One region of the Rhizobium phaseoli genome, then DNA from elsewhere that is predicted to be linked to it. Evidence: predicted binding sites of a transcription regulator. Region 1 holds the regulator's gene; each other region holds the start of a gene.
The links. The regulator PhoB, encoded in region 1, activates phosphate uptake and scavenging genes when phosphate is short. The targets are predictions, from matches to a motif close to TGTCATNNANCTGTCAT.
Positions count from the first base shown of each region.

Region 2: the regulator PhoB is predicted to act here: its motif matches at 1,755-1,771, upstream of olsB (l-ornithine N(alpha)-acyltransferase).
Region 3: the regulator PhoB is predicted to act here: its motif matches at 2,326-2,342, upstream of AMC88_RS18210 (YdcH family protein).
Region 4: the regulator PhoB is predicted to act here: its motif matches at 2,235-2,251, upstream of AMC88_RS05030 (DUF47 domain-containing protein).

Region 1 is NZ_CP013532.1:565,186-570,315, forward strand. Features, by position in the region: gene pstA (phosphate ABC transporter permease PstA) at 1-695, shown strand, start outside; gene pstB (phosphate ABC transporter ATP-binding protein PstB) at 711-1,526, shown strand; gene phoU (phosphate signaling complex protein PhoU) at 1,571-2,284, shown strand; gene phoB (phosphate regulon transcriptional regulator PhoB) at 2,419-3,102, shown strand; gene AMC88_RS02770 (GcrA family cell cycle regulator) at 3,360-3,893, opposite strand; gene AMC88_RS02775 (aspartate aminotransferase family protein) at 4,319-5,130, shown strand, end outside.
Region 2 is NZ_CP013532.1:437,862-442,991, reverse strand. Features, by position in the region: gene AMC88_RS02130 (PAS domain-containing hybrid sensor histidine kinase/response regulator) at 1-1,710, shown strand, start outside; gene olsB (l-ornithine N(alpha)-acyltransferase) at 1,819-2,697, shown strand; gene AMC88_RS02120 (helix-turn-helix transcriptional regulator) at 2,764-3,753, opposite strand; gene AMC88_RS02115 (NADP-dependent malic enzyme) at 3,934-5,130, opposite strand, start outside.
Region 3 is NZ_CP013532.1:3,779,753-3,784,882, reverse strand. Features, by position in the region: gene AMC88_RS18235 (tetratricopeptide repeat protein) at 1-9, opposite strand, end outside; gene ykgO (type B 50S ribosomal protein L36) at 119-244, opposite strand; gene AMC88_RS18225 (5-(carboxyamino)imidazole ribonucleotide synthase) at 410-1,486, opposite strand; gene purE (5-(carboxyamino)imidazole ribonucleotide mutase) at 1,483-1,977, opposite strand; gene AMC88_RS18215 (YdcH family protein) at 2,016-2,219, opposite strand; gene AMC88_RS18210 (YdcH family protein) at 2,448-2,621, shown strand; gene AMC88_RS18205 (ArsR/SmtB family transcription factor) at 2,914-3,174, opposite strand; gene AMC88_RS18200 (sulfite exporter TauE/SafE family protein) at 3,328-4,092, opposite strand; gene AMC88_RS18195 (thiamine phosphate synthase) at 4,202-4,855, shown strand; gene AMC88_RS18190 (tetratricopeptide repeat protein) at 4,866-5,130, shown strand, end outside.
Region 4 is NZ_CP013532.1:1,047,298-1,052,427, reverse strand. Features, by position in the region: gene tldD (metalloprotease TldD) at 260-1,675, shown strand; gene AMC88_RS05035 (GNAT family N-acetyltransferase) at 1,690-2,181, shown strand; gene AMC88_RS05030 (DUF47 domain-containing protein) at 2,363-3,004, shown strand; gene AMC88_RS05025 (inorganic phosphate transporter) at 3,004-4,017, shown strand; gene AMC88_RS05020 (nucleoside triphosphate pyrophosphohydrolase family protein) at 4,063-4,380, opposite strand; gene AMC88_RS05015 (D-alanyl-D-alanine carboxypeptidase family protein) at 4,464-5,130, opposite strand, start outside.

The sequences.
Region 1 (5,130 bases):
CCAGCCGTCCGGAGGCTGCCGGGCTCGGTGTCGCCCTGATCGGCTCGCTCTACCTGATGCTGATCGTGCTGGCGCTGTCGCTGCCGATCGGGGTTGCCGCCTCGATCTATCTCGAGGAGTTCGCACCGAAGAACAAGCTGACGGACCTGATCGAGGTCAACATCAACAACCTCGCCGCCGTCCCGTCGATCGTCTACGGTCTGCTCGGCCTTTCCGTCTTCATCAACTTCATCGGCCTGCCGCGCTCGGCCTCGCTGGTCGGCGGCCTGGTGCTGACGCTGATGACCCTGCCGACGATCATCATCGCCACCCGCGCCGCACTGCGCGCCGTGCCGCCGTCGATCCGCGCCGCAGCCCTCGGCCTCGGCGCCTCGAAGATGCAGATGGTGTTCCACCATGTCCTGCCGCTTGCCATGCCCGGCATCCTCACCGGCACGATCATCGGCCTGGCGCATGCGCTCGGCGAAACAGCGCCGCTGCTCCTGATCGGCATGGTCGCCTTCGTCGCCAACGCGCCGGCGACACCGCTCGAGCCCTCGACGGCCCTGCCGGTGCAGGTCTATATGTGGGCGAACGAGGCCGAACGGGCCTTCGTGGAGCGTACTTCGGGTGCCATCATCGTTCTGCTCCTGTTCCTGATCGTCATGAACATGGGCGCCATCCTCTTGCGTCGTCGCTTCGAGCGCCGCTGGTAAACGGAGTTAAACATCATGAACATGTTGACGGAAGCTGCAGTTGAAAAGGCGCTGGATCAGAAGATGAGCAACGTCCCGTATAAAATGATCGGACAGGATGTCTCGGTTTACTACGGCGAGAAGCGCGCGCTTTTCGATGTGAACCTGAACATCCGTGAAAACACCGTAACCGCGCTGATCGGCCCGTCGGGCTGCGGCAAGTCGACCTTCCTGCGAAGCCTCAACCGCATGAACGACACGATCGAGGGCTGCCGCGTCGCCGGCAAGATCACCCTCGACGGCGACGATATCTATGATCCGGACATTGACGTCGTCGAGCTGCGCGCCCGCGTCGGCATGGTGTTCCAGAAGCCGAACCCGTTCCCGAAGTCGATCTATGAAAACGTCTCCTACGGTCCGCGCATCCATGGCCTGGCCAAGTCGAAGGCCGATCTCGACCAGATCGTCGAGACCAGCCTGCAGCGCGCCGGCCTCTGGAACGAGGTCAAGGACCGCGTGCACGAATCCGGCACCGGTCTCTCCGGCGGCCAGCAGCAGCGCCTGTGCATTGCCCGCGCCGTCGCCGTCAGCCCTGAAGTCATCCTGATGGACGAGCCCTGCTCGGCGCTCGACCCGATCGCCACCGCCAAGGTCGAGGAGCTGATCCACGAACTGCGCGAGAACTACACGATCGTCATCGTCACCCACTCCATGCAGCAGGCCGCGCGCGTGTCGCAGCGCACCGCCATGTTCCACCTCGGCAACCTCGTCGAGGAGAACGACACCGACAAGATGTTCACCAATCCGGACGATCCGCGCACCCAGGACTACATCATGGGTCGCTTCGGCTGATTGCGGTCATCCGAAGCCTTCCCGTTATTCGAGGACAAAGCCCCATGGCATCGACACATATTTATTCTGCCTATGATGATGATCTGAAGTTCCTGTCCAGGCGGATTTCCGAAATGGGCGGCCTGGCCGAGCAGATGGTCGCCGAATCCGTCCGGGCGCTGGTCAACGGTGATACCGCGCTGGCGCAGAAGGTGATTTCCGACGACGTGATCCTCGATCACACCGAGCGCGAAATCGGCGACAAGGCGATCGTCACCATCGCCCGCCGCCAGCCGATGGCCGCCGACCTGCGCGAAATCATGGGTTCGATCCGCATCGCCGCCGATCTCGAACGCGTCGGCGACCTCGGCAAGAACACCGCCAAGCGCGTCATCGCCGTGCAGAGCACCGGCGTTCCGCGCAAGCTCGCCCGCGGTCTCGAGCACCTGTCCGAGCTGGCGCTCGTCCAGCTCAAGGAAGTGCTCGACGTCTATACGACGCGCGCCGCCGACAAGGCGACCGCCATTCGCGAACGCGACAACGAGATCGACGCGATGTACACGTCGCTGTTCCGCGAACTCCTGACCTATATGATGGAAGATCCGCGCAACATCACGAGCTGCACGCATCTCCTCTTCTGCGCCAAGAACATCGAGCGCATCGGCGACCACGCCACCAATATCGCCGAAACGATCTACTACATGGCGACCGGCGCCCAGCCGGAAGGCGACCGTCCGAAGGACGACAGCGCCAACACCGTCGGTGCCGCCACGGAATAACCGTGCCGAACCAGCCATTGCGTGCGCGCCCGTCCGGGCGCGCAAAGAGGTCGCAGCCAATTTCTGATTTTGCGCGGGATCCCTTGCTTAAATCACTCCCGGTTTAAGGATCGTGCGCGAGGAGACGGACACGCATGATCCCGAGAGTTGCAGTTGTTGAAGACGAAGAGGCCCTCAGCGTGCTTCTCCGCTATAATCTCGAAGCGGAAGGTTTCGAGGTCGATACCATCCTGCGCGGCGACGAGGCCGAAATCAGGCTTCAGGAGCGCACGCCCGATCTCCTCATCCTCGACTGGATGCTGCCCGGCGTCTCCGGCATCGAACTCTGCCGGCGCCTGCGCATGCGGCCGGAAACCGAGCGGCTGCCGATCATCATGCTGACGGCGCGCGGCGAAGAGAGCGAGCGTGTGCGCGGGCTGTCCACCGGCGCCGACGATTACGTCGTCAAGCCGTTCTCGACCCCCGAGCTCGTCGCCCGCGTCAAGGCGATGCTGCGCCGCGCCCGCCCGGAGGTGCTGTCCTCGGTGCTGAAATGCGGCGATATCGAGCTTGACCGCGAAACCCACCGCGTCCATCGCAAGAGCCGCGAAGTCCGCCTCGGCCCGACCGAATTCCGCCTGTTGGAATTCCTGATGTCGTCGCCGGGCCGCGTCTTCTCCCGCTCGCAGCTGCTCGACGGCGTCTGGGGCCACGACATTTATGTCGACGAACGCACCGTCGACGTCCATGTCGGCCGCCTGCGCAAGGCGCTGAACTTCTCCAACATGCAGGACGTCATCCGCACCGTCCGCGGCGCCGGCTATTCGATGGAAGCCTGAGAGGTTTCTATTTTTTTCTGCCGGTGTCGGCCCCTCACCTAACCCTCTCCCCGTAAAAGGGGCGAGGGGACGTGCCCTGTAAGGGGCCAGTGCAAGGGGCCAGTGAGGGACGGAGACGTCGCGGCTTGATCCCTTCGCCCCGTTTACCGGGAGAAGGTGGCGGCAGCCGGATGAGGGGCAGCCACACCCAACCCCCTCACACAAAAAAAAACGGGCCACGCGGCCCGTTTTCGCATTTCCAGCAATGGTTTGCCGGCTCAGCTGACGCGCGCTGCCGCCCGGCGGCGTTCGTTGATCGGCTGGTAGGCAAGCTTCTGGTGGTAGCTGCAATAGGGCGAATTGTCAGGGGATTCGCAGCCGCAGAAGTGGAAATCGTCCTTGAGCGGATCGCCGACCGGCCATTTGCAGGTGCGTTCGGTCAGTTCCGTCAGGCCGAGGCGGCGCGAGATCGGCACGACCACGTTGCCCTTCGGCACGTATTCCATTTCCTCGACCGTTTCGATCTCGATCTCTTCCTTCAGCATCGTTGCGCCCTGCTGGCGGGTCACGGTGCGGGTGGTGATCCGGGAGGCGTAGTTCGGCGCGCGCGGTGCCGATGTCTGGCGCTTCGGCGTGCGCGCCGCCGTCGCCGTGCCGCCGGCCTTGGCACGACCCGGCAGGTTCAGCCGGTGCACCTTGCCGATAACGGCGTTTCGGCTCACGCCGCCAAGTTGTGCCGCGATCTGGCTGGCGCTCAGCCCTTCGGACCACAGCTTCTTGAGTTTCTCGACCCGCTCGTCTGTCCAGTTCATGCCCTGTCTCCACCTTTTGCGTTGGTGATGGCAGAATCCCTCACCGTTGTCCCGGAAGCCTCCGAAACAAGAAACGCCTGATCAATTTTGGTGACTAGTTCCGCCGCATGCAGTCTAGTAATTGAACTTTAACCTAGTGTGAGGCTGACTCCGTGACAAGAGTCGCGGGAATCCGGATGAATCGAATTCCGAGTTTTCCCCAACTTGCTGCCCCTGCGTGTCATTTCTGCAATAATGCCTGTTGAAGGCCGAAAATGCCGCTGTACACGCTTGCTGCATGCGCTAAGGGCGCAGTTTTGTTGACATTGCAGCGCGAAAAGGAAATAGTGCTGGTCGCCGCCGCAAGGCGGCATTTTTGATTTTTCGGGCCTGGTTTTCTTAGCCGGAGTCCGGTGATTGACAACGCTGATCGGGAGACCCGCGCCATGGCCGAAGCCGCGCCGCTGTATGACACCTATTCTCGTGCCCCGTTGCGGTTCGAGCGAGGCGAGGGCGTATGGCTGATCACCGAAGGCGGCGAGCGTTATCTCGATTTCGGCGCCGGCGTCGCCGTCACCTCGGTCGGCCACAGCAATCCGCATGTGGTCGCCGCCCTGAAGGAGCAGGCCGACAAGGTCTGGCACCTCTCCAACATCTATGAGATCCCCGGCCAGGAGCGCCTGGCCAAGCGGCTGACGGACGCCACCTTCGCCGACAAGGTGTTCTTCACCAACTCAGGTGCGGAAGCGCTCGAATGTGCGATCAAGACGGCGCGCCGCTATCAGTTTTCCAAGGGCCACCCCGAGCGCTTCCACATCATCACCTTCGAAGGCGCCTTCCATGGGCGCACGCTTGCGACGATCGCCGCCGGCGGCCAGGAGAAATATCTCGAAGGCTTCGGCCCCAAGGCGCCGGGTTTCGATCAGGTAGCTTTCGGTGATATCGCAGCGGTCCGCGCCGCCATCACCGATGCGACGGCGGCAATCCTCATCGAGCCGGTGCAGGGCGAGGGCGGTGTGCGCCCCGCCACCCCCGAGTTCATGAAGGCGCTGCGCCAGATCTGCGACGAAAACGGCCTGCTGCTGATCCTCGACGAGGTCCAGACCGGGGTCGGCCGCACCGGCAAGCTCTTCGCCCATGAATGGTCGGGCATCGCGCCCGACATCATGGCGGTCGCCAAGGGCATCGGCGGCGGGTTCCCGCTCGGCGCCTGCCTTGCCACCGCCGAGGCCGCCTCCGGCATGAAGGCCGGCACCCA
Region 2 (5,130 bases), 130 kb from region 1:
GGCCAGAGGATTTTCGTCTGGCGCGACGTCGTCACCCGCGATCCTGCGGACGGCCGCCTGCTGCTGCACAGCGTTGCCCGCGACGTCACCGAAGAGCGGCTGCTGGCGCAGGGCCGCGAGCAAGCCCGCCAGAAGGCCGAATATAACAGCGCCGCCAAATCCCGGCTGCTTGCCACCGTCAGTCACGAGGTGCGCACGCCGCTTTCCGGCATCCTCGGCATGACGCATCTGCTCGCGGAGACGCGGCTGACACAGGAACAGCAGAATTACCTGGCGAATATCCGCCAGTCCGGCCACGCGCTGACGCAGCTCGTCGAAGACCTGCTCGATTTCTCCACCATCGAGGTCGGCCGTTTCGAACTGCACCCGCGCTCGGAATCGCTGCGCAAGCTTCTCGAGAGCGTCGTCGAGATGCTTGCCCACCGGGCGCATGAAAAGGGTATCGAGATCGGCGCCACCGTGTCCTCTGACGTGCCCCAGAATATGAGCTTCGATCCGGCGCGGCTGCGGCAGGTTCTGTTCAACGTCATTGGCAACGCCGTGAAGTTCACGCAGGTGGGCGGCGTCTTCATCCGTGTCTCGCTTGACGCCGGCAATCTGTTGATCACCGTCGCCGATAGCGGTCCCGGCATGACGGCCGAGGAGCAGGCGCGTGTCTTCGGCGAGTTCGAGCAGGGCGGCACCGTCGCCGACAAGAGCGCCGGCACCGGGCTCGGTCTTGCGATCTCCGCCCGCATCATGCGCGAATTCGGCGGCGCATTGACGGTAGCCAGCGAAAAGGGCCTGGGCAGCGAATTCACCATCCGCTTTCCCGTCGATGTCGGCAGCGAAAGGCCCGAGCGGCGAAACACGCTGCTTGCCGGCAACAGCGTCGTGCTTCTGGCACCGGCAGGTGCGGCGCGCACCGCCATCGCCGAGACCATCACCACGCTCGGCGGCATCTGCCATCTCGTCGGTGACGGCGAGACGGCGCGGGAAAAGCTGCTCGGCATGGCCAGTTACGGTGGTCGGCCGACTGATATCATCGTCGATCATCGCATGTCGGCGGAATTTTCCGCCCATCTTGCCGATCGCGCCGAAATCGCTGCGCTGGGCCTGCGCAAGGTTCTGCTCGTCAACCCGGAAGAGCGCAGCGCCCATCCGCTCGACCTGTTCGACGCCTGGCTCATCCGGCCGCTTCGCGAACAGTCGCTGATCGATGTGCTGCGCGGGCGCATGCGCGGCATGGAAAAGCGCGACGCGCTGAACGACAATCAGCCGGGCTTCGGGCTTTCGGTTGCGGAGACGAGAGTGGCGGCGAGCGGGCTCAGCATCCTGCTCGGCGAGGACGATCCGATCAACGCCATGCTGGTGCGCGTCGTCCTGGAAAAAGGCGGGCACAAGGTGCGTCATGTCGAAGACTTCGAGACGCTGCTCGATTGCGCCCTGGGCGAGGCGGATGCCCGCCCCGACATCATCATCAGCGATCTGTCGATGCCGGGCGGCAACGGCATCGACATGCTGGGACGGCTGCGCGGCCACGAACGGCGGCTCGATCTTGCGCCGGTACCGGTGATCGTGCTGACCGCCGACAAGAGCGACGAATCACGCCGCCAGGTTTTGCTCAACGGCGCCAACCGCGTCATGGTGAAGCCGGTCGACCCGCTGCGGCTGCTGACCGAAGTTCAGGCGGTCGCCGCACTTTCGGCCCGCCGGGCAGAGGCGCGATAGAGCCTCTCGGGCCCAGCCCGCTCCTTGCCTCGGGAAATGCAATATGTCACTTTCCTGTCGTACAGAAGTGTTTTATGGCGTCGATAAGCCGGCAACCGGAGAATCGCCATGTCCTCCATCGACATCCTCAATCGTGACGTCACCGCGGAGGCTGCACGGCCGTCGACGGCTGCTGCCCAGAAGGACGGCGATATCCTGGGCCGGATCGGCAATCTGGAAACGCGCCTTGCCCGCTCGGCGCGCGAGATCGACGCCGCCCAGGCGGTGCGCTACCGGGTCTTCGTCGACGAAATGAAAGCGCAGCTGCCGCTGGACGCCATGCGCCGCCAGCGTGATGTCGACGCTTATGATGCCTTCTGCGATCATCTTCTTGTTCTCGACCGTGCGATCGAAGGCGATCCGGAAGACCAGATCGTCGGCACCTATCGGCTGCTGCGCCAAGATGTCGCCATGGCCAATGGCGGTTTTTACTCGGCTTCCGAATTCGAGATCGAGGGGCTTCTCGCCAAGCATCCGGAGAAGCGCTTCATGGAGCTCGGCCGTTCCTGCGTGTTGCCGGAATACCGCACCAAGCGCACCGTCGAGCTCCTGTGGCAGGGCAATTGGGCCTATGCGCTGAAACACGGCATGAGCGCCATGTTCGGCTGCGCCTCGTTCCCCGGTGTCTATCTCGAAAGCCATGCGCTGGCACTGTCCTTCCTCTACCATAATGTGCTGGCGAAGGACGAATGGGCCGTCGGCGCATTGCCGCATCTCGCCCGCAACATGGACCTGATGCCGGTCGAGGCGGTCAACCCGAAGCGGGCGCTGATGGCCCTGCCGCCGCTCATCAAGGGGTACCTTCGCCTCGGCGCGATGGTCGGCTCCAGCGCGGTCATCGACCACGCCTTCAACACGACAGACGTGCTGATCGTGCTGCCTATCTCCAGCATTTCCGACCGCTACCTGAACTATTACGGCGCCGACGCCGGCCGCTTCGCGAGCTAAAGTCTTTTCTGGTCGGCTTGCAGCATGCTGCCCTGGCGCAAACCTCCCAGGCTCGCGATCGGCGTCTCAAAGATCGGATCGCCTTCGCGTGTCCGACGGATTCTCGCCATAGGCCGCCCGATAGATTGCCGCAAAACGGCCCAAGTGGAAGAACCCCCACTTCAAACAGATGTCCCGCAACGGCTGGCGGTTTGAAGGATCGCGCAGATCCTCCCGGACCGCCTGCAAACGGATCGTCCTGAGGTAGGCAGACGGTGTGTTTGCCTTGAAGGCCCGAAAGCCGACTTCAAGAGCGCGAATGGAAATGCCCGCCGCGTCCGCGACATTCTGCATCGTCAACGGCTGCGCGATGTTCGCATGCATAAATTCAATTGCGCGACGGACATGCCGCGGTGCGATCAGATGGATTTTCTTATCCAGAAGATGCGAGAGCCGATGAGGAACCAAACGTACGACCAGATCGGCAAATGCCTGGGTGAGGTTTGATATGGCAATCGGCGAGTGGAGTAGCGGGCCGCCGTTGCGCATGCCGATGATCATCGTTTGAGCGAGACCGAAGATCAGCTGTCCCGCCGCCGTGGAACGATCAACGACCGGCGCCAGGTCCAGTGCCCCGGTGAGCGGGGTCTCCAATACGGCGGCGACGGTCTGAGCTACGATCGCCCAACTTAGACTGAGTGTGTCCGACCGGTGTGGCGCTGCCCGTACCGAAACCCGTTCCGGCTCAAGATTGTTCGCCATCAACAGCCGCCCGGGTGTTGCTTCGGCCAAGGTCCGACCAAAGGCGACGTCGAGAGCTCCCGTGCGCGGAACGATGATGGCCAGGGTTTCCGGCGTTCCATCTGCCGTTCTTGCACCCCAGCCGCCGGAATCCTGGTTGCTGACCAGCGACAACCTCTCATCACCCCAAAACCCGACTTTCCAGTCGAGTGGTTTGTCTCGACCATTTCGCCATGCGTCGAACGAACCGAACCCCTTGGTCAGAGCCTCGACCATATCGTCGAACGTTGTCCCCTGAAATCGGGCAGTGAAATTCGGGGATGCGTTTTCCGACATGGGAATCCAAACGGCTGATGAATATCATTTATATGCCGCGGGCATTGTTTCAAAAGTATTACTTATCGGATTGAGCCTTTCAACCATATCTTCGGGGAGCAAGCCACAAAAAGGCGCGCCCGACCGACGTGCTGTCGGCCGGGCGCGAAATACCCTCTCGAATGGGAGGCAGAGGCGAGTTTACGAACCCGCCCCGTAGGCAGCGATCGCCGCCATGTTGACGATATCGCTATCCTTGGCGCCCATCGAAGTGATCTGCACGGCCTTGTCGAGGCCAACGAGGATCGGGCCGATCACCGTCGAGCCGCCGAGTTCCTGCAGCATCTTGGTCGAGATCGAGGCCGAGTGGAAGGCCGGCATGACCAGCACGTTGGCGGGGCCGGAGAGCCGGCAGAACGGATATTGCTCCATCACCTTGCGGTTCAGCGCGACATCGGCGGCCATCTCACCGTCATATTCGAAATCGACGCGGCGCTTGTCGAGGATCTTCACCGCCTCGCGCACCCGCTCGGAGCGTTCGCCGGAGGGATGGCCGAAGGTGGAATAGGCAAGCATGGCGACGCGCGGCGGATAGCCCATGCGGCGCGCGAGACCGGCGGCTTCCTCGGCGATATCGGCGAGCTGCTCGGCCGTCGGCATGTCATGCACCGCGGTATCGGCGACGAAGACGGTGCGGCCGCGGCAGAGCGCCAGCGACACGCCGATGACGCGATGGCCTGGCTTCTCGTCGATGCAGCGGCGCACATCTTCGAGCGCGGTCGAATAGTTGCGGGTGATGCCCGTCACCATGCCGTCGGCGTCGCCCAACGCCACCATGGTAGCGGCGAAGTGGTTGCGATCGTTGTGGATCAGACGCTGGGCATCGCGGTGGAGATAGCCGTGCCGCTGAAGCCTTGCATAGAGATAATCGATATAGGCCTCGACGCGGGTGGAGATACGGGCATTGACGATCTCGAGGCCGGGGCGGTTGAGATCGATGCCGGCGCGCTCCGCCGTCGCCCGGATCAGGTCCTCGCGACCGAGCAGCAGCGCGGTGCCGAGCTGCTGATTGGCATAGGACAATGCTGCGCGCAGCACCTGCTCTTCCTCGGCTTCGGCAAAGACGATCCGCTTCGGCCGGCGGCGCACCCGCTCGTAGAGGCTGGCGAGCGTCGAGGCGATCGGATCGCGGCGGGCCGAAAGCTCGCGGGCGTAACCGGCCATATCGGTGATGACCTTGCGGGCAACGCCGGTCTCGATTGCGGCCTGCGCGACCGCGACCGGGATGGCCGAGATCAGCCGCGGATCGAATGGAACGGGGATGATGTATTGCGCCCCGAAACGCGGCCGGTTGCCCTGATAGGCGGCGACCACATCATCGGGCACGTCCTCGCGGGC
Region 3 (5,130 bases), 1.3 Mb from region 1:
GGCGGACATATTAGCCCGCCAGCGCCGAAGATCAAACAAATTAGACGTGATCACCACAGCGACCCTCCGGATATCCGCCGGCGCAATCTGCGCGGCGCAGCAATCCGGATGCGCGCAATCAGCCCTGACGAGCCTTGTAGCGCGGGTTCAGCTTGTTGATGATGTAGATGCGGCCCTTGCGGCGAACCAGACGGTTGTCACGGTGGCGAGCCTTGAGCGACTTGAGCGAATTCTTGATCTTCATTTTTCTGATCCGCGATCTCTATGGGGGAATTCACATTCGCCCGTATCTTTAACAATCAAAAGCGCGCCGTCGGGGCGCGCTCTTTAGGTGGGGGAGCAGATACCCCGTCGCCCTTTCCGTGTCAACCACGTGACGGTGTTTTTCCCAAGGCGAGAGGGTGTTTTCTCACCGGGAAAGCGGCGATTTCAGCGCCAATGTGGTGACATGGCCCATCTTGCGGCCGGGACGCCACTCGGTCTTGCCGTAGAGATGGACCAGCGTATCGGCACGTCGCAGCCAGTCGGGAACGGCAAGGATATCGTCGCCGATCAGGTTCTGCATGACGCAGTCGGAATGCCGCTCGCCATTGCCGAGCGGCAGGCCGGCGACGGCGCGGATATGCTGCTCGAACTGGCTGACGGCGCAGGCGGCCTCCGTCCAGTGTCCGGAATTGTGCACGCGCGGAGCCATCTCGTTGGCGATCAGGCTGCCGTCGGCAAGCACGAAGAATTCGATGCCGATGACGCCGACATAGTTCAATGCTGCGAGGATTTTTTCCGCCGACCGGCGTGCGGCTTCACCCGTCGTTGCGGAGATCGCGGCGGGAACGGTCGAGGTATGGAGGATGCCGTTGCGGTGCACATTCTCGGCGGGATCGAAGCAGACGACCGTGCCGTCGGCGGTGCGCGCGGCGATGATCGAAACCTCGCGTTCGAAGGCGACAAAGCTTTCGAGGATCAGTGGCACGGCGCCGAGCGCGACATAGGCGCCGTCTGGGCTGTCGGCCGCCGAGCGGAAAACCTTCTGTCCCTTGCCGTCATAACCGAGACGGCGGGTCTTCAATACGCCCTTACCGCCGAAATCCTTAAGTGCCGCCTCGAGGTCGGCCTGGCTGTCGATCGCGTGAAAGCGGGCGGTGGTGATGCCGCAATCGTTGAGGAAGCGCTTTTCGACCAGGCGGTCCTGGGCGGCTTCCAGCGCTTTCGGCGGCGGATAGACGGGAATGCTTGCCGAAAGCGTTTCTGCGGCTGCGACGGGCACGTTCTCGAATTCGTAGGTGACGACGTCGCAGGCGGCGGCAAGTTCGGCCAGCGCCGCCGGATCATCATAGGCGGCGGTGATCTGCCTGTTGGCGAGCTGGGCGGCCGGGCAGTCCGCCTGCGGCTCGAGAATGATCGTGCGGAAATTCAGTCTGGCGGCGGCGATGGCCAGCATGCGGCCGAGCTGGCCGCCGCCGACAATGCCGATCGTTCTTACAGTCATTGGTCGTCCATCGGGTATTCGGCGATCGCAGCGCTCTGACGTTCGCGCCATTCGTCGAGCCGCTCGGCGATTTCTTCGTCGGACAGCGCAAGCACGGCGGCGGCGAGCAGGGCGGCGTTGACGGCGCCCGCTTTGCCGATGGCGAGCGTTCCCACGGGAATGCCGGCCGGCATCTGCACGATGGACAGAAGACTGTCCTGGCCGGACATGGTTTTCGACTGGACCGGGACGCCGAAGACCGGCAGCGGCGTCATCGATGCGGTCATGCCCGGCAGATGGGCGGCGCCGCCGGCGCCGGCGATGATAACCTTGAAGCCTTCGGCGCGCGCGCCCTTGGCGAAATTCGCCATGCGGTCGGGCGTGCGGTGCGCGGAGATGATGCGCGCATCATAAGGGATTTCCAGGGCTTCCAGGGTATCGGCCGCGTTCTTCATGGTTTCCCAATCGGATTGGCTGCCCATGATAATGGCGACGGGTGGTCTGTCTGTCATCGTTGCCGCTATTCCTCTCAAGCGATCGGGCGATACGATCAGGCGATGATATCAGGGACGATCTGATCTTCCAGCTTGGAAAGCTTGTCCTTGATAACGAGCTTCTTCTTTTTCATGCGCTGGATTCGCAGTGCGTCGCATCCGGTCTCGATCATGGCGTTGATCGCGGCGTCGAAATCCTCGTGCTCCTGACGCAGACGCGCCACCATGAGCCTGATTTCCGCCTGTTCCTGATCGGCCATGTGCATTCCCCGTTATCGTCTTCGGATCTTGTCCGATCTGCCGATGATTTCCGCAAGCTCCTATCACCAAATACGGGTAACGGCTAGTTAGTCTTGATCATGAATTTGCCATCTCATCTTCATCTTTTCGCCTTCGACAAGCCGTCAAAAATATGTCACAGTCCGGCGCGTTGACACCTTGATCCCCGACGATGATGGCCGGGGAGGGTAAGAGGAAGGAAGGGTCAAATGACAGTTGAAGCTCATCTTGAATCACTCCAGAAAAAGCATGTCGCTCTCGAGGAGGAGCTGCATGCACTCAGAACAGCTCCTTCGATCTCCGATACGGAAATTGCTGAATGCAAGCGCCGCAAGCTGCGCATCAAGGACGAGATTCAGCGTCTCAAGTCATCCGTCCATTAAATCTTCCCAAGGGTCGCCGGACGATCTTCTTGCGTAAGAGGTAAACCATCCATTCCGCCTAAAATTTGCAAGACCCGGTGATTTGACACCAGAATTGCGCCAGCCCGATGCTCGCGGCATCGCGGCTGGCGCTTTTGCATCTGGCGCCGCAGTTCGCGCTCGCGTGAGCCCAGGGTTCTTAGAGTATCTCGCGAAAGTGTGCAGCGGCTTTGCGATAAAGACATGCGTAAAAACAAAGACCTGAATCGTAACAACGAATCTTAAGACCGCGACACGCTTCAGGGGAGGGCGATCAGGCCCAGAACTGATCCAGCCAAAGATTGAGCTTGTCGAAGCCGCGGTTGTTGACCGCGTAGATGCGTTTCGTGCCTTCCGACGTCACGGAGACGAGGTTGCTATCGAGCAACGCCTTCAGGTGCTGCGAAACAGCGGGACGGCTGATCGATAGACCCTCGGCAAGCTGGTTGACTGTCCGGGGCGCGCGCCGCAATTCCTCCAGCAGAAACCGCCGGTGCGGATCAGCAATCGCAGAGAAGGGGTCCGTGTTCGACATGGCGGGAACGCTACGTCAAACCGGCCGCGGCGGCAAGAAAATTGTGCGTTGCAGCGTACGAGAGCGCCGCGCGTCTTCTGAGCCGCGCTCGGGACGCTGTTCCACCTAGAACTGCTGCATAATTCCTCAGGTCGAGTATGCAGCAGCGCTGCCTTACCCGCCAAGGCCTTCGCGCACGATCAGGAAGGCGGCGATGAAGGCCATCGCATACATGAAGGGATAGAAAATCTCCGGCTTCATGCGGCGCACGCACCAGGCGCCGGCAAGCGTGGCAAGCGGCGCGAAAGGCAGCAACGTCGCCGAGGTCGCGAGATTCTGCGTGTCGAGCTGGCCGAGCGCGAAATAGGGGATGAGCTTGACGGCATTGAGGATCGCGAAGAAGCGCACGCTGGTGCCGGTATATTCGCGCGGCTGCAGCTTGAGCGGCAGGGCATAAACCTGAAAGGGGGCGCCGCCGGCATGGGCGACGAAGCTGCCGTAGCCCGAGAACGCGCCCCAGAAACCGGCAGCGATCGGCCGCTGGCCGCGCGGCGGGATCACCCGGCCGGCGCCGGGGCCGAAATTGTTCCAGAAATAGCGCAGGCAGAAGAGGATGGTCACTGCGCCGATGACGATGCGCAGGATGTTGCCCGGAACGAGCGCCGAGGTCGCCCAGCCGAGGCCGATACCGAGGATGGCGCCGGGCAGCATGATCTTCAGCGTCGTCCAGTCGCCGTGCTTGCGCCAGACGACGAGCGAGATCATGTCCATGAAGACCAGGATCGGCAGAAGGATCGCAGCCGCCTCGACCGGCGAGACGACCAAGGCGAGAAAGGGCAAGCCGATCAGCGACAAAGCGTCGCCCATGCCGCCTTTTGCGAGGCCGACCAGCAGAACGGCGGGCACGGCGGCGTAGTAGAATGACAAATCCTGCGGCATGCTTTCGGCGTCCTCCTCTTGCAAGCCTCCTCTAACGGAACTACTCACACAAAACGAGTGCGGATCCGTCCTTTCGAAGAGGGGAATTCGCAGGAAACGGAAAGACCTCATGACCGAACCCGAAAACCGCTGCCGCCTGGTGCTCATCGTCCCTGATATCGCCGACGCCGATGAACAGGCAAGGATCGTCGCCGATGCGCTGAAGGGCGGCGATGTCGCCTCGGTGATCGTGCCGCAATACGGGCTCGACGACGGCACCTTCCAGAAACATGCCGAAAAGCTGGTGCCTGTCATTCAGGATGCCGGCGCCGCGGCGCTGATTGCGGGCGACAGCCGCGTGGCGGGACGGGCGAAGGCCGATGGCCTGCATCTTTCCGGCAATGCCGAGGCGCTTTCGGAGGCGATCGACAAGCACGCGCCGAAGCTGATCGTCGGCGGTGGCAATGCGGCCGACCGGCATACGGCGCTGGAGATCGGCGAAGTCCGGCCGGACTATATCTTCTTCGGCAAGCTCGATGGCGATATCAAGCCAGAGGCGCATCCGAAGAACCTTGCGCTTGGCGAATGGTGGGCTTCGATGATCGAAATTCCCTGCATCGTCATGGGCGGCACCGACCCGACTTCGGCGCTCGCCGTTGCGGAGACCGGAGCGGAGTTCGTCGCGCTGCGGCTGGCGGTCTTCGACGATCCCGCCCGGGCGCCATCAATCATTGCCGAGATCAACGCGTTGCTTGACGAAAAAGCGCCACGGTTTGAGGATTGAAATCGCGCTCATGCCGATCCCGCCCGCCCGCCTTTCGAAATATTTTCTTGCAAGCATGGCCGTCCTCGCTGCGGCCGGGCCGGGTATTGCGCTGGCGCAGGCGCCCGACAGCGTCATCAGCCAACCGGGGACGGCGCCGGCTTCGACCTTCCGCACCGATCGGCTGACTGGCGAGGACGTAAAGCCCTCCGATGGCGTCGGGGTCTTCGACCGGATGGGCGCGAAGCTGCCCGACCTGCCGCCGGAGAAGGATTACAAGGGGCCGATCGACGAGG
Region 4 (5,130 bases), 480 kb from region 1:
CTCCCCGCTTGCGGGGCGAAGGGATATGCCGAACCGCCTTCTTCAACCTCAACGCAGCGTTTGGCACGTCCCTCGCCCCGTTTACGGAGAGAGGGCTAGGGTGAGGGACAGCCGCCCGCGCGAACCGGGCGGTATCGCACAAGGCCGAGTAATCTCTCCAACAAAGAATATTCCGCCGCAGGGCTTCACTCCTTATCATTAGGAGCCCTATCTAGATGCGTAAGCGCATTCCCGAACGCGTGCCCATTGGAGCCAGACCATGACCACCGATCTCCTGACGCTATTCGATGCCGACGAAGCCGCGATGCGCGGCCTGGTCGCCGAGGCTCTGTCCGGCGCCGATGACGGCGAGCTTTTCATCGAGCATGCACAAGCCGAAGCGCTGACCTTCGACAACGGCCGGCTGAAGGGCGGCAGCTTCAATACCGAGCAGGGTTTCGGGCTACGCGCCGTTGCCGGCGAGGCTGTGGGTTATGCGCATGCAGGCGATCTTTCCGTCACGGCGCTGAAACGGGCCGCCGATGCCGTCAGTGCGGTCACGCGCGGTTATGCCGGCAGCTATGCAGCGGCACCCCAGCGCACCAACCGCAAGCTCTATACCGACGAAAATCCGATCGGCTCGCCGAGCTTCGAAGAGAAGGTGAAGGTGCTGACCGAGATCGACGCCTATCTCCGGAACAAGAACGACAAGGTGCGGCAGGTAACGGCGTCGGTGGCGGCTAGCTGGCAGATGGTCGACATCCTGCGGGCCGACGGTCATCGCGTTCAGGACATCCGCCCGATGACGCGCATCAATATCTCGGTCGTGGTCGGCGATGGCGACCGGCAGGAAAGCGGCTCCTATGGCCAGGGCGGCCGTATCGGCTTCGGCGATTTCATCGCAACGGGAAGCTGGAAGCTCGGCGCCGACGAGGCGTTGCGCCAGGCGCTGGTCAATCTCGAGGCGATCGATGCGCCGGCGGGCACGATGGATGTCGTTCTCGGTTCCGGCTGGCCGGGCGTCATGCTGCACGAGGCGGTCGGTCACGGGCTCGAAGGCGATTTCAACCGCAAGAAGACGTCGGCCTTTGCCGGCCTCCTCGGCCAGATGGTCGCGGCACCCGGTGTCACCGTCGTCGACGACGGCACGATCGACAACCGCCGCGGCTCACTCACCATCGACGACGAGGGCACGCCGTCGGGCTACAATGTGCTGATCGAGAAGGGCAAGCTCGTCGGCTATATGCAGGATCGGCAGAATGCCCGGCTAATGGGCATGGCGGCCACCGGCAACGGCCGCCGCCAAGGCTATGCGCATGTGCCGATGCCGCGCATGACCAACACCTATATGCTCGGCGGCGACAAGACGCCCGAGGAAATCATCGCCTCGGTGAAGAAGGGTATCTATGCCGTCTCCTTCGGCGGCGGCCAAGTCGACATCACCTCCGGCAAGTTCGTCTTCGGCTGCACCGAGGCTTACCTGATCGAAAACGGCAAGGTCGGCGCGCCGATCAAGGGCGCAATGCTGATCGGCAACGGCCCGGATGCGATGAAGCGGGTGTCGATGATCGGCAACGACATGAAGCTCGATACCGGCATCGGCAATTGCGGCAAGGGCGGCCAATGGGTGCCTGTCGGCGTCGGCCAGCCGCATCTGCGTATGGATCAGGTGACGGTCGGCGGCACGCAGACCTGAGGCGGGAGGAGCGCATGGCGGAGATCGAAATCAGGCCTTTTGCCGAAGGCGACGCCGATGACGTGCTATCGGTGATCCTGCCGATACAGCGCGAGGAATTCGGCATCGACATCACCGCCGATGCGCAGCCGGATCTCAGGGTCATTCCGGATTTCTACCAGTCCGGCAAAGGCCAGTTCTGGGTGGCCGTCAAGGACGACGTCATCGTCGGGACGGTCGGCTTGAAGGATATCGGCAACAACCAGGCGGCGCTGCGCAAGATGTTCGTCGCCGCCGAGGTTCGCGGCCGCGAGCACGGCGTGGCGGCGCTGCTCCTCGACCGCCTGTTTGCCCACGCCAGGGATGTCGGCCTCACCGATATCTTCCTCGGCACGACTGACAAGTTCGTCGCCGCCCATCGCTTCTATGAGAAGAACGGTTTCACCGAGATCGCCAAGAGCGCCCTGCCCCGCACCTTCCCGCTGATGGCGGTGGACAGCAAGTTCTACCGATACAAAGTCGGCTGATCGCTGCTGCTGAAAACCCGCCTTCGTGGGAAAAGCGGCTTTTCGGGGCCGGCTGTCACAAATCTGTCATAAACCTCGACCCGGCCCTATCTCGTCAAGGAGATAGAGGTTATGAACGGCCGTCCCGGATGGCGGCTCGCTGTCGCTGTCCAATGCCCAGACCAGGAATCGCGAGGTCCTTATGCTTGGTTGGTTTCGAAAGTTGATGCCGCGCGAAGACCGGTTTTTTGTGCTGTTTGAACAGCATTCGACGACCATCGTTGAAGCCGCGGAAGCCCTGGACCGGTTGCTGTCGGGCATTGAGATCGAACGGCAATGCGACACGATCGTACGATTGGAAGACCAGGCGGACAATATCACGCGTGAGGTCATGCAGGCCGTGCGGCGAAGCTTCATCACGCCCTTCGATCGCGGCGACATCAAGGACCTCATCCAATCCATGGATGATGCGATCGACATGATGCACAAGACCGTCAAGACCATCCGCCTCTTCGAGCAGACCAGCTTCGATCCGGGCATGCGGGAGATGGGCAAGACCGTTGTCGAGGCAGCCAATCTTATCGCCGAGGCAATTCCGTTGCTCGATCGCATGACCGCCAATGCGCCGCGTCTATCCGCCATTGTCGAGCAGGTCACGCGGGTAGAAGGCCGCTCCGACGAACTGCACGAGCAGGGCCTCAAAGATCTGTTCCGCCGGCACGGCGCCAACAATGCGATGGCCTATATGATCGGCAGCGAAATCTATGGTGAGCTGGAAAAGGTGGTCGACCGTTTCGAGGATGTCGCCAACGAGATCAGCGGCATCGTGATCGAGAATGTCTGATGGAGGCCGCGCTCGCTCTTCCCCTTCTCGTCGGCCTGATCGGCGTCGCCCTGCTGTTCGATTTCCTCAATGGCCTGCATGATGCCGCCAATTCGATTGCGACGATCGTATCGACCAGGGTCCTGAGGCCGCAATACGCGGTCATCTGGGCTGCGTTCTTCAATTTCATCGCCTTTCTGTTCTTCGGCCTGCATGTGGCCGAAACGCTCGGAACCGGCATCATCGATCCGGCGATCGTCACGCCACAGGTGATTTTCGCAGCGCTCGTCGGCGCCATCGTCTGGAACGTCGTGACCTGGATCTTCGGCATTCCTTCCAGCTCCTCCCACGCTCTGGTCGGCGGACTGGTCGGAGCGGGCCTTGCCAAAACCGGTCTGAGCTCGATTGTCTGGAGCGGCCTTCTGAAGACGGCTGCGGCAATCGTCATGTCGCCGATGATCGGCTTTCTCCTGGCGCTGTTTCTAATCCTGGCGGTGACCTGGACATTCATCCGCCAGACGCCCTTTGCAGTCGATCGATCGTTTCGCTTCCTGCAATTCGTCTCGGCCTCGCTCTATTCGCTCGGCCACGGCGGCAACGACGCGCAGAAGACCATGGGCATCATCGCCGTGCTGCTTTATTCGCAAGGTTACCTCGGCGGCGGCTTCCATGTGCCGCTCTGGGTGGTCCTGTCATGCCAGGCCGCAATGGCTCTCGGCACGCTGTTCGGCGGCTGGCGCATCGTTCACACGATGGGTTCGAAGATTACCAGGCTGAACCCGATGCAGGGCTTCTGCGCCGAGACGGGCGGCGCCTTGACGCTTTTCGGCGCGACCTGGCTCGGCATTCCGGTTTCAACCACCCACACCATAACCGGCGCCATCATCGGCGTCGGCGCTGCAAGGCGCATGTCTGCGGTGCGCTGGGGTCTGGCGGGCAATATCATCGTCGCGTGGGTCATCACGTTGCCGGCCGCCGCGATGATTTCGGCGCTTTCGTTCTGGCTGGTAACCGGATTGAGCGCAATCTTCTAAAGCCGGTCGCGATCTCCAGGATCCGGGGGCGCGATGCCGCAGTGCTTATGCGTCCGGCCTCTGCGCCGGCTGAAACCGCCACTTCCGTTCGATCGCGGCGGCAAGGTCGATGTCGTTGCGGCGGGCAAAGAGCAGGATATGACCGAGCAGGTCGGCGGCCTCGTCGGCAAGATCGCGGTCGAGCTCTTCCTGCGTCCGCTCCCTCCGGCGGCCGCGGCCGGTCAGGCGGTTCCAGGCCTGGGTGAGCTCACCCATTTCCTCCTGCAGTTTCAACAGGAACCAGTCGGCGTCGCGCTCAATGCCGTTGGCGGCGGCATAGGCGGCGGATGAGGTTTCGAACTGGTCGGCGAGACGGCGCAGCATGGGCGTTCTCCTTTTGTTTATGGAAGGAGACCGCGATTCCCGAGGAATGTCCAGAGTGGCCTGCCCGGACTGTCGCGCGGCGGTCAGCCGTGATCGGGCAGCAGCATGCAGTCGTAGGACCGCTGCTTCAGCGCATCGCAGGCGGAGACGGCGGCATCCTTGCTGGCGAAGCCGACGAAGCGGGCGCGATAGATCTTGTTAGCGCCCGTCCCGACCGCCTCGGTATAGGGCGAGGCGGAAACCAGCGGCGCGCCGCCTTCCGACTTCGCCTGAGCGAGAAGCGCACGCGCCGCATCGGCGCTCGGGGCGGCCGAGATCTGGATCTGCCAGTCGCCATCGGCCTTGTCTGCCGGCATTTTCGACGCCTTGCCGGCGTTCAGAATCTCGTCCATCGCGACCGGACGCTCCATCGGCACGACGGCGTCATCGGCATAGGCCAGGCTCTTTGCAGCTAGATCATCGGCCGGGCGCGGCGCATTGAGCGGCACCGGAACATCGGAGGCATCGGCGGCAGAGGCGACTTCGACAGGCTCCTTGGCGCCGACGCTCGCCACCAGTCTGGCACCGCCGGAAGACGAGGCACGGCCGAGATAGCGGTCGAGCAGACCGGCCATCTTGGCGTCGCGGCTGCGGGCGGTGCGGCCGCCGAGCACGACGCCGACGACGCGGCGGTTGCCGTCCCTGACGGCGCTGACGAGGTTGAAGCCAGAGGCGTTGGTATAGCCCGTCTTGATGCCGTCCATGCCCTGG